3 regions of the Pseudomonas sp. FW215-R2 genome follow, and region 1 is predicted to be linked to each of the others. Evidence: predicted binding sites of a transcription regulator. Region 1 holds the regulator's gene; each other region holds the start of a gene.
What was found. The regulator FliA, encoded in region 1, starts transcription of late flagellar genes. The targets are predictions, from matches to a motif close to CTAAAGTTTNNNNNNNNNNNGCCGNTAA.
Positions count from the first base shown of each region.

Region 2: AC3WRD_RS28180 (methyl-accepting chemotaxis protein) is a predicted target of FliA. The motif match lies at 1,822-1,849, and genes of this name have one in related genera.
Region 3: AC3WRD_RS04570 (methyl-accepting chemotaxis protein) is a predicted target of FliA. The motif match lies at 2,005-2,032, and genes of this name have one in related genera.

Region 1 covers NZ_JBYTBO010000005.1:237,646-240,921, forward strand. Annotated here, with positions in the region: gene flhF (flagellar biosynthesis GTPase FlhF) at 1-346, shown strand, start outside; gene fleN (flagellar synthesis regulator FleN) at 460-1,290, shown strand; gene fliA (RNA polymerase sigma factor FliA) at 1,287-2,027, shown strand; gene AC3WRD_RS09565 (chemotaxis response regulator CheY) at 2,195-2,566, shown strand; gene AC3WRD_RS09570 (protein phosphatase CheZ) at 2,584-3,276, shown strand, end outside.
Region 2 covers NZ_JBYTBO010000031.1:51,522-54,797, reverse strand. Annotated here, with positions in the region: gene AC3WRD_RS28195 (TonB-dependent siderophore receptor) at 1-53, opposite strand, end outside; gene AC3WRD_RS28190 (FecR domain-containing protein) at 140-1,153, opposite strand; gene AC3WRD_RS28185 (sigma-70 family RNA polymerase sigma factor) at 1,153-1,653, opposite strand; gene AC3WRD_RS28180 (methyl-accepting chemotaxis protein) at 1,965-3,276, shown strand, end outside.
Region 3 covers NZ_JBYTBO010000002.1:434,091-437,366, forward strand. Annotated here, with positions in the region: gene AC3WRD_RS04570 (methyl-accepting chemotaxis protein) at 1-1,901, opposite strand, end outside; gene AC3WRD_RS04575 (LysR substrate-binding domain-containing protein) at 2,083-3,003, opposite strand; gene AC3WRD_RS04580 (NorM family multidrug efflux MATE transporter) at 3,161-3,276, shown strand, end outside.

The DNA.
Region 1 (3,276 bases):
TGGCATTCGGTCAAAAAATTATCTGGTACTGGCAACCACCAGCCAGAAACAGGTTCTAACCGCCGCTTATCACAGTTACAAGCGTTGCGGGCTCGCCGGGTGCATCCTGACTAAACTGGATGAGACGGCCAGCCTTGGCGAGGTGCTGAGCCTGGCGATCAGTCATGAACTGCCGGTCGCCTACCTGACCGACGGCCCACGGATTCCGGATGATCTGCATCTGCCGCGCCGTCATCAATTGGTCAGCCGCGCCGTCAGTGTGCAAATGCAGGAAGAACCCAGCGAAGAAGCCATGGCTGACATGTTCGCTGATATCTACCACAGTCCCACCAAGCAGGTTGGCTGAGGTAATGAACAGTTTTTGTACCTACATCGATGGTCTGCCATGCATTGTTCCGGTTGTGAACGCGCAGCCAGTAATGTGGCCTCCGTCTATGCAAGACAAGGTAAAGAAATAACATGGGCAGCATGCATCCCGTACAGGTGATCGCGGTGACCGGCGGCAAAGGTGGCGTCGGCAAGACTAACGTGTCAGTGAACTTGTCCCTGGCGCTGGCAGAGCTTGGCCGTCGGGTCATGCTGCTGGACGCCGACCTGGGTCTGGCGAACGTCGACGTTCTGCTGGGCCTCACGCCCAAACGTACCCTGGCCGATGTGATCGAGGGCCGCTGCGAGCTGCGCGACGTGCTGTTGCAAGGCCCCGGCGGGATCCGCATCGTGCCGGCCGCTTCCGGCACGCAGAGCATGGTTCACCTGAGCCCGGCCCAGCATGCCGGTCTGATTCAGGCGTTCAGCGACATCGGCGACAATCTCGACGTACTGGTGATCGACACTGCTGCGGGTATTGGTGACTCGGTAGTCAGTTTCGTTCGCGCAGCGCAAGAAGTGTTGCTGGTGGTCTGCGACGAGCCGACCTCGATCACCGACGCCTACGCCCTGATCAAACTGCTGAACCGCGATTACGGCATGAACCGCTTCCGCGTCCTAGCCAACATGGCCCAGAGCCCGCAGGAAGGTCGCAATCTGTTCGCCAAGTTGACCAAGGTCACGGATCGCTTCCTCGACGTCGCCCTACAATACGTCGGTGCGGTGCCTTACGACGAAAGCGTGCGCAAGGCGGTGCAGAAGCAGCGTGCGGTCTATGAAGCCTTCCCGCGTTCCAAGTGCGCACTGGCGTTCAAGGCGATCGCGCAAAAGGTCGACACCTGGCCGCTGCCCGCCAATCCGCGCGGCCACCTCGAATTTTTCGTCGAGCGCCTCGTGCAGCAAACGGCAGGACCTGTGCTATGACCGCCAGCGGTATGAATTTCTACAAGAAGTCGGCACGTGACGCGCAGTACGAGCTGATCGAGCGTTACGCGCCACTGGTCAAACGCATTGCTTACCACTTGCTGGCGCGATTGCCGGCCAGTGTGCAGGTCGAAGACCTGATCCAGGCCGGGATGATCGGCCTGCTCGAAGTCTCGACCAAATACGACGCCAGCAAAGGCGCCAGTTTCGAAACGTACGCGGGCATCCGGATCCGCGGCGCGATGCTCGATGAAGTACGCAAGGGGGACTGGGCACCGCGCTCGGTTCACCGCAACACCCGTATGGTCAGCGACGCGATTCGCTCGATTGAAGCTAAAACCGGCCGTGACGCTAAAGATCACGAGGTTGCGGCCGAACTCCAATTGAGTCTCGACGATTACTACGGGATTTTGAACGACACCCTGGGCAGCCGACTGTTCAGTTTCGACGACCTGTTGCAGGACGGCGAACACGAAGGGCTGCACGAGGATGGCGCAAGTGCTCATCTTGAGCCGTCGCGCGATCTGGAAGATGAGCGCTTCCAGGCTGCGTTGGCGGACGCGATTGCCAATTTGCCGGAGCGTGAGCGACTGGTGTTGGCGCTGTACTACGACGAAGAGCTGAACCTCAAGGAAATCGGTGAAGTCCTTGGCGTCAGTGAATCGCGGGTCAGCCAGTTACACAGCCAGTGCGCGGCCCGCTTGCGGGGGCGTTTGGGGGAGTGGCGAGCGCGCTGAAGGCAGTGTGGGGACGCTGCGAACGAGGCTGGTGCGGTGGTGAACGGCACCGGTCTTGCTCTGTTGTGCTCCAGACAGTCATCGAGTGCTTTGCCGGATTGATTGAAATGGCGCGTCCAGGTGCTGGGCGCGTTTAAGACTGCTTGGAGGTCGAATTGAACAAAGACATGAAAATCCTCATCGTTGATGACTTCTCAACGATGCGGCGGATCATCAAGAACCTGTTGCGTGACCTTGGGTTCACCAACACCGTTGAAGCCGACGATGGCACCACTGCCATTCCGGTGCTCAACAGCGGCAGCATCGACTTTCTGGTGACCGACTGGAACATGCCTGGCATGACCGGTATCGACCTGCTGCGTCACGTGCGCGCCGATGAAAAACTCAAGCACCTGCCAGTGCTGATGGTGACTGCTGAAGCCAAGCGCGAGCAGATCATCGAAGCGGCCCAGGCCGGCGTTAACGGCTACGTGGTCAAACCTTTCACGGCTCAGGCGCTGAAAGAAAAAATCGAGAAGATTTTCGAACGCATCGGCTGATGACGCGCGGGGGAGCTATGGAGCATAACGAATCTTCACAGGGCGACTTCGAGTCGACTCTGAAAAAACACGCGGTCGAACTGGTCGAAAGCCTTGAAAAAGGCAGGTTCGGCGACGCTGTGCAACTGATCCATGAGCTCAATCAGACCCGTGACCGTGGCCTGTACCAGGAAGTGGGCAAGCTCACGCGCGAACTGCACAGTGCAATCGTCAACTTCCAGATCGACCCGCATATGCCGCAGGCCGAGGAAGTATCGCAGATCACTGATGCGACCGAGCGTCTGGGCTATGTGGTCAAGCTGACTGAAGCGGCGGCCAACCGCACCATGGACCTGGTGGAAAGCGCCACGCCGGTGGTCAATGGCCTGGCTGACGAAGCCCAGGCATTGAGTGCCGACTGGGGACGTTTCATGCGCCGTGAAGTCGGGGCTGAAGAGTTCCGCGAGCTGGCGCGTCGGGTCGACGGTTTTCTGGCACGCAGCAGCGCGGACAACCGCGCGGTGTCGAGCAACCTCAACGACATTCTGCTGGCCCAGGATTACCAGGACCTCACAGGTCAGGTGATCAAGCGCGTGACCCAGTTGGTCACCGAAGTCGAAAGCAATCTGCTCAAACTCGTGCTCATGGCCAGTCAGGTGGACCGCTTTGCGGGCATCGAACATGACCGTGCGGCGATGCTCGCTGAAAAAGATCCACAAAAACATCTCTCG
Region 2 (3,276 bases), on a different contig from region 1:
CCCGATTCGGCAGTGAAATTCAGAGGGTTCTTACAGATAACGCGCGCAGTCATTGTAGGTTTCCGTGGCAAGTCGCGAAGGCTGAATTGAAGTGCTTACTGACTAAGCCGGCCTTGCCACGAAAACCCGCCAAAAAATTTCAGACTGCTCGTTCCAGCGTGACCCACCAGCGGGTGCGATAGCGCAATTGCACCGGCAGCGTCTGCGGCAAAATTGCCAGCAACTTGTCGGTGTCATCGAGGCGGAACACGCCGGACAAGCGCAGATCCGCCACCTGCGGGGCGCAATTCAGGAAGCCCTGGCGATAGCGACCAACCTCTTTGAGGAAGTCACCCAGGCGCATATTGCGCGTCACGATAAGCCCGTCGATCCAGGCGCCGGCATCCATGTCCAGCGGCGGAGCGGGACGCGCCTGATGGTGATCGATCAAGTAACTCTGACCGGCAAGCACCTCGGTGGAAGCGCCATCGCTCGTCCGCGGCGAATGAATCGCGACCCGGCCACTGGTGACGCTCAGGCGCGTGCAATCACCTTCCTGACGCAGGATGAACCGCGCGTTGAACGGCTCATAACTGCCATGACGATTTTGCACTCGCAGCGGTCGATCAATCCCCGAACCTTCGTCGGCGCCGCCGCAGGTCACGATGATCTCGCCCCGGGTCAGTTTGATCAGCCGCTGTTGCGCGGTGTAATCGAGGTCCACGGCGCTGGCCGTGTTCAGTTCGATCCGCGTACCGTCGGGCAACTGGAATCCGCGGCGCTCGCCGGTGGCGGTAGCGTAATCGGCGCTCCACTGCTGCCAGGCTGACGTGTCTTTGGCCAGCCACGCGGCGGAGCCCATCAACAACGCACCGGACAGCAGCTTCAATGCCTGACGGCGACCCAGGCTCTGCGCACTGTTTTCCAGTGTGTTGAATGCCACTTGCGCACCCGGAACGGCGCGCAGATTTTGGGTCAGCTCACTTTGCAACGACTGCACCCGCTGCCAGGCCAGTTCGTGATCGTGGTGCTCGGCGCGCCATTGTTCACATTGGTGGTTCAGGCGCGGATTTCCGTGGTTATTACGCAGGCGCAGCAGCCAGTGGATCGCCTGTTTGACCACTTGTTGCGGTGGCTCGGCGCGGCGGGCGAGTGACACATTATCCACCGGCATCAGCTTTCGTACCGCAGCACGTAGCAGTGATACAGCGCATCGGCGACGTAGCGCTCCACCGAGCGCAAGGACAGGCCCATCTGCTCGGCGATCTGCTTGTGGGTCAAACCTTCGCACTGCGCCAGCAGAAACGCCTGACGTACTTTTGGCTTCAGTCCTTCAAGCATGCGGGCAATGCTTTCCAACAGCTCGATCACCAGTGCGCGGGATTCGGCGCTGGGTGTTTCGGCTTCCGGCAAGTGGGCGATGGTTTTCAGATACGCGCGTTCGATTTCCTCACGACGCCAATGGTCGATCACCAATCCACGAGCGATGGTGCGCAGAAACGCGCGGGGCGCCTTGAGCTCGAGACGTTCGGTGCGTTGCAGCAGACGCACGAAGGTGTCCTGGGCCAGATCCGCCGCATCGGCCGCATTGCCCAGCCGCGCGCGCAACCAGCCGTTGAGCCAGCTGTGATGACGACTGTAAAGCGCCTGTACTGCAAACTCAGGTGAGGACATGAACGCGACAGCCCGAACGTCACAAATGATAATTAGTCGCATTGTCATCAAGGGTTACAGAATTTGCAACCGGCGCTGCAAAACAGTCATCAAAAAATGACAGGCGAACGCTCTGGCACGCCGTTCGGCGGGAATCTGGCAGAAATGCCGCCCATTTCCTACAAAACGCTAAGTTTTCTCCGAAGCGTGCCGACAGACTGGTGAGACATGCGTGCACCAAAGTAGAGCGGCCATCAGAACGCTGCCTGCGCTGTACATGGAATGTTGCATCCGGAACGCATCCCCACTTTTGGCATAAGAAGTCCCATGAAATGAATCTCAAGTTCAGCCATAAAATCCTGTTGGCCGCCTCGGGCGTCGTGGTCCTGGCGTTCGCGCTGTTCACTCTGTACAACGACTATCTGCAGCGAAACACCATTCGCCAGAACCTCCAGTCCTCCGTCCAGCAGGCCGGCGACCTGACCGCCAGCAGTGTGCAGAACTGGATGAGCGGGCGCATTCTGGTGCTGGAAAACCTCGCGCAGAACGTCGCCCATCAAGGCAAGAATGCCGACTTCCCTGGGCTGGTCGATCAACCGGCTTTCACCTCGAACTTCCAGTTCACCTACGTCGGCCAGGCTAACGGTGTGTTCACCCAGCGCCCTGACGCGAAGATGCCGGACGGTTACGACCCGCGTCAGCGCCCTTGGTACAAGCAGGCCGTGGCCGCTGACCAGACCATGCTGACCCCGCCATACATGGCCGCCGTCGGCGGTCTGGTGGTGACCATCGCCATGCCGGTGAAAAAGAACGGCGAGCTGCTCGGCGTAGTGGGCGGTGACCTGAGCCTGGAAACCCTGGTGAAGATCATCAACTCGGTGGACTTCGGTGGCCTGGGCCACGCGTTCCTGGTCAGCGGTGACGGTCAGGTGATCGTCAGCCCGGACAAAGACCAGGTGATGAAGAACCTCAAGGACATCTACCCGAACGCCGATGTGCGCATCCAGAAGGGCAACCAGAATGTGATGCTCAACGGCCAGGAACGCATCCTGTCGTTCACCCCGGTCACGGGTCTGCCGAATGCCGAGTGGTACATCGGTCTGTCGATCGACCGCGACAAGGCCTACGCCGCACTCAGCCAGTTCCGTACTTCGGCACTGATCGCGATGTTCGTCGCAGTGGGCGCGATTGCGGTCTTCCTGAGCCTGTTGATCACCGTGCTGATGCGTCCGCTGATCACCATGGGCCGTGCGATGCAGGACATCGCCCAGGGCGAAGGCGATCTGACCCGTCGTCTGGTAGTGGAAAGCAAAGACGAGTTCGGCGAGCTGGGCAGTTCGTTCAACCAGTTCGTGGAGCGGATTCACGCGTCCATTTCCGAAGTGTCTTCCGCGACTCGCCACGTACACGACCTGTCGCAACGGGTGATGGCATCGTCCAACGCCTCGATCATCGGTTCCGACGAGCAAAGCGCGCGCACCAACAGCGTGGCTGCGGCGATCAATCAATTGGGTGCCGCCACCCAGGAAATCGCCCGCAACGCCGCCGATGCTTCGCAACACGCCAGCGGCGCGAGCGAGCAGGCCGATGACGGTCGTCAGGTGGTCGAGCAGACGATTCAGGCGATGACTGAGCTGTCGCAAA
Region 3 (3,276 bases), on a different contig from region 1:
GACACCACCTCGCGCTGCTCGCTGTTGGCCATCGCGATGCTCTGCAGATTGCTGCTCAACAACGTCGCGGTGCTGCTCTGCTCCTGCGTCGCGGTGGTGATCGCCGCGAACTGCTGACCCGCCGAACGACTCTGCTCATCGATCCGCGCCAGCGCCGACGCGACGTTGGCATTGCGCGACAGGCCTTCCTGCATCAGCACGTTGCCCTGCTCCATGGTGCTGATGGCGTTGCCGGTTTCCTGCTGGATGCTGTGGATCATCCCGGAGATTTCGTCAGTCGCCTGACGGGTACGCGACGCCAGATTGCGCACCTCGTCAGCCACCACAGCAAAACCGCGACCCTGTTCACCGGCACGGGCCGCTTCAATCGCAGCGTTGAGTGCCAGCAGGTTGGTCTGTTCGGCAATCGAGGTGATCACGCTGACGATGCCGCCGATTTCCTGGGAGCGCTGACCGAGCGTGTTGATTACAGTCGCGGTGGTGTTCAGCGCGCCGGCAATCTGCTCCAGCGAGGACGACGCTTCTTCCATCGAGCTGCGACCGATCTGGGTCTGCTGGGCATTTTCCTGGGCCAGACGCTGAGTGTTGCCCATGTTGTCGGCAATGTTCAGCGAGGTGGCGGAGAACTCTTCAACCGCACCCGCCATGCTGGTGATCTCGCCGGACTGCTGCTCCATGCCTTCATACGCGCCGCCGGACAAACCGGACAGCGCCTGCGCACGGCTGTTGACCTCTTCCGAAGCGCGGCGGATGTGCTCGACCATGGTCGACAGCGCCTGGCTCATCTGGTTGAAGGCACGGGCCAACTGACCGATTTCATCGTTGCTCGAAACGTTCAGGCGCACGCTCAGATCGCCGGCACCCAGGGCTTCCGCCTGACGCACCAGATCACCCAGTGGTTGCAGTTTGCTGCGCAGCAGCCACACCGCCGAACCGACCGCAATCAGCATCGCCAGCAGGCTGCCGATGGCCAACTGGATGCCAACGCTCCAGGTCACTTCGCGGATCTCGGATTTCGGCATGCTCGCCACCACCGACCACGGTCCACCCTCGAACGGTACGGCGATGCTGTAGAAGTCTTCGGACTTGTCGCTCCAGAACCGGCCCTTGCCCGGCGTCTTCGCCAGACCGTTGACCACCGGGACCGCTTGATCCGGCGCCTGCACGCCCGCTGGCGCAACCAGCCACTTGTTTTGTTCGTCCAGCAGCGCCAGGGAGCCGCTCTGGCCGATGCGGAAACGCTTGAGGTTATCGAACTGGGCGTTTTGCGCGTCGGTGTAATCGAAGCCGACGAACAACACCGCGATCACCTTGCCGCTGCTGTCACGCACCGGGGTGTACTGAGTCATGTAGGAACGATCAAACAGCAGCGCGCGGCCGACGTAGCCCTGGCCCGCCATCAACTTTGCGTAGGCCGGGTGAGCGTGATCCAGCAAGGTGCCGATGGCGCGAGTGCCGTCCTGTTTGGTCAGCGAGGTACTGACCCGCACGAAGTCTTCGCCGCTGCGCACGAACAGCGTGGCAACGCCCGCCGTCATCTGCTTGAACTCGTCGACTTCCTTGAAGTTGTTGTTCAACACTTCGCTGCCCAGGTGCAGGCCCGGGGTCTGGGTGCCCGCCACACTGACCGGCTCGCTCGGGTGAATGCTCAGGCCCGCGCTGAAGCGCTTCTCGAACAACCCGCTCAGGCGCTGGGTGCTTTCACGCAGCGTGCCGTGGAAGGTGCTCAACTGGTCGGCGAGCAGACGTGCCTCGCTGGCCAGGTGTTCTTCACGGGTGGCGAGGTTGGCGGTGTCCAGCGAACGCAGGGCGAACACCGTACTGCCACTGATGACAACCGCCAGTATCACGGCGAGCGCGAGGCCCAGCTGCGAGGCGATCCGGGCGCGAGGTTGAGACATGGACAGCTCCTGGCCGAGTCTGCGGATCCTCCCTGATCGCGGCTCGGAAAATTCTAATAATGGGGGTGAAGCCTGGAACCGGCACGACGGTCCCACTTGCACGTATTCGGCGGTAAAGCCGAATACTTGAGTGCACAGCGGGGTTATGGCCGAAGGCCGGCATTGTGGCGGCTCGAACGTTTCAGCTCAAGCGCGTGACCGGCGGCAACACCATGGCGTGGACTTCGCCTTGCAGGAAGTCGCTGAGCCGGCGCAAACGTTCACCTCCCGGACGGGTCTTTGGCCACACCAGGTAATAATTCAGGCCACTGGCAACTGCCGTCGGCCACGGCAGACTCAAACGCCCTTGCGCGACATCTTCGGCCACCATCAACAAATCGCCCATCGACACGCCATAACCCCGGGCCGCCGCGATCATCCCCAGTTCCAGGGTATCGAACACCTGCCCGCCCTTGAGCGATACCTGATCCGACAGTCCCATGTGCTCCAGCCAACTGCGCCAGTCGCGGCGATCCGGCGTCGGGTGCAGCAATTCGGCGCTGGCCAGTCGCATCACATCCCAGGGCTGGTCGTGCAAAAGACTCGGGGCGCCGACCGGAATCAGCTCTTCCGGGAACAGCAGGCTGGCCTCCCAGTCCGACGGAAAATGCCCGTCGCTCAGCAGCACCGCGCAATCGAAAGGTTCGTTGTTGAAGTCCACCGAATCCACGTCCATCCAGGCACTGGTCAGTTGCACTTCATTGCCCGGCTGCAAATGGCGGAAGCGACTGAGCCGCGCCAGCAACCAGCGCATGGTCAGGGTCGACGGGGCCTTCATGCGCAGGATGTCATCTTCGGCGCGCAAGGTATTGCAGGCTCGCTCCAGCGCGGCGAACCCCTCGCGGATGCCCGGCAGCAGCAAGCGCGCCGATTCGGTCAGTTGCAAATTGCGTCCGCTGCGATGGAACAGCCGACAGGCGAAGTGCTCTTCGAGCGTGCGGATATGCCGGCTCACCGCACTCTGAGTGATCGACAACTCCTCGGCTGCCCGGGTGAACGAACTGTGGCGTGCCGCCGCTTCGAATGCGCGCAGGGCATACAAGGGTGGAAGGCGACGGGACATGGACAGCGCTCCAATGGCGGGATTGCGCCAACTTAGCAGAATTGCTCCTGGATGAGTTTTAATCATGCCACCCATCCTTTTTATCCCTTTGTGCAAGCCGCGCCAAACCCTGAGAATCGACGGTCTCTTGCTCCCTCTTTATACGGATGTGAACACCATGCAGCGTCCTGTGCGTACCGAACTCTGGGCCATCCTGCGGCTGGCGGGGCCGTTGATTGCCTCGCAGTTGGCACACATGCTGATGGTGCTGACCGACACCCTGATGATGGCCCG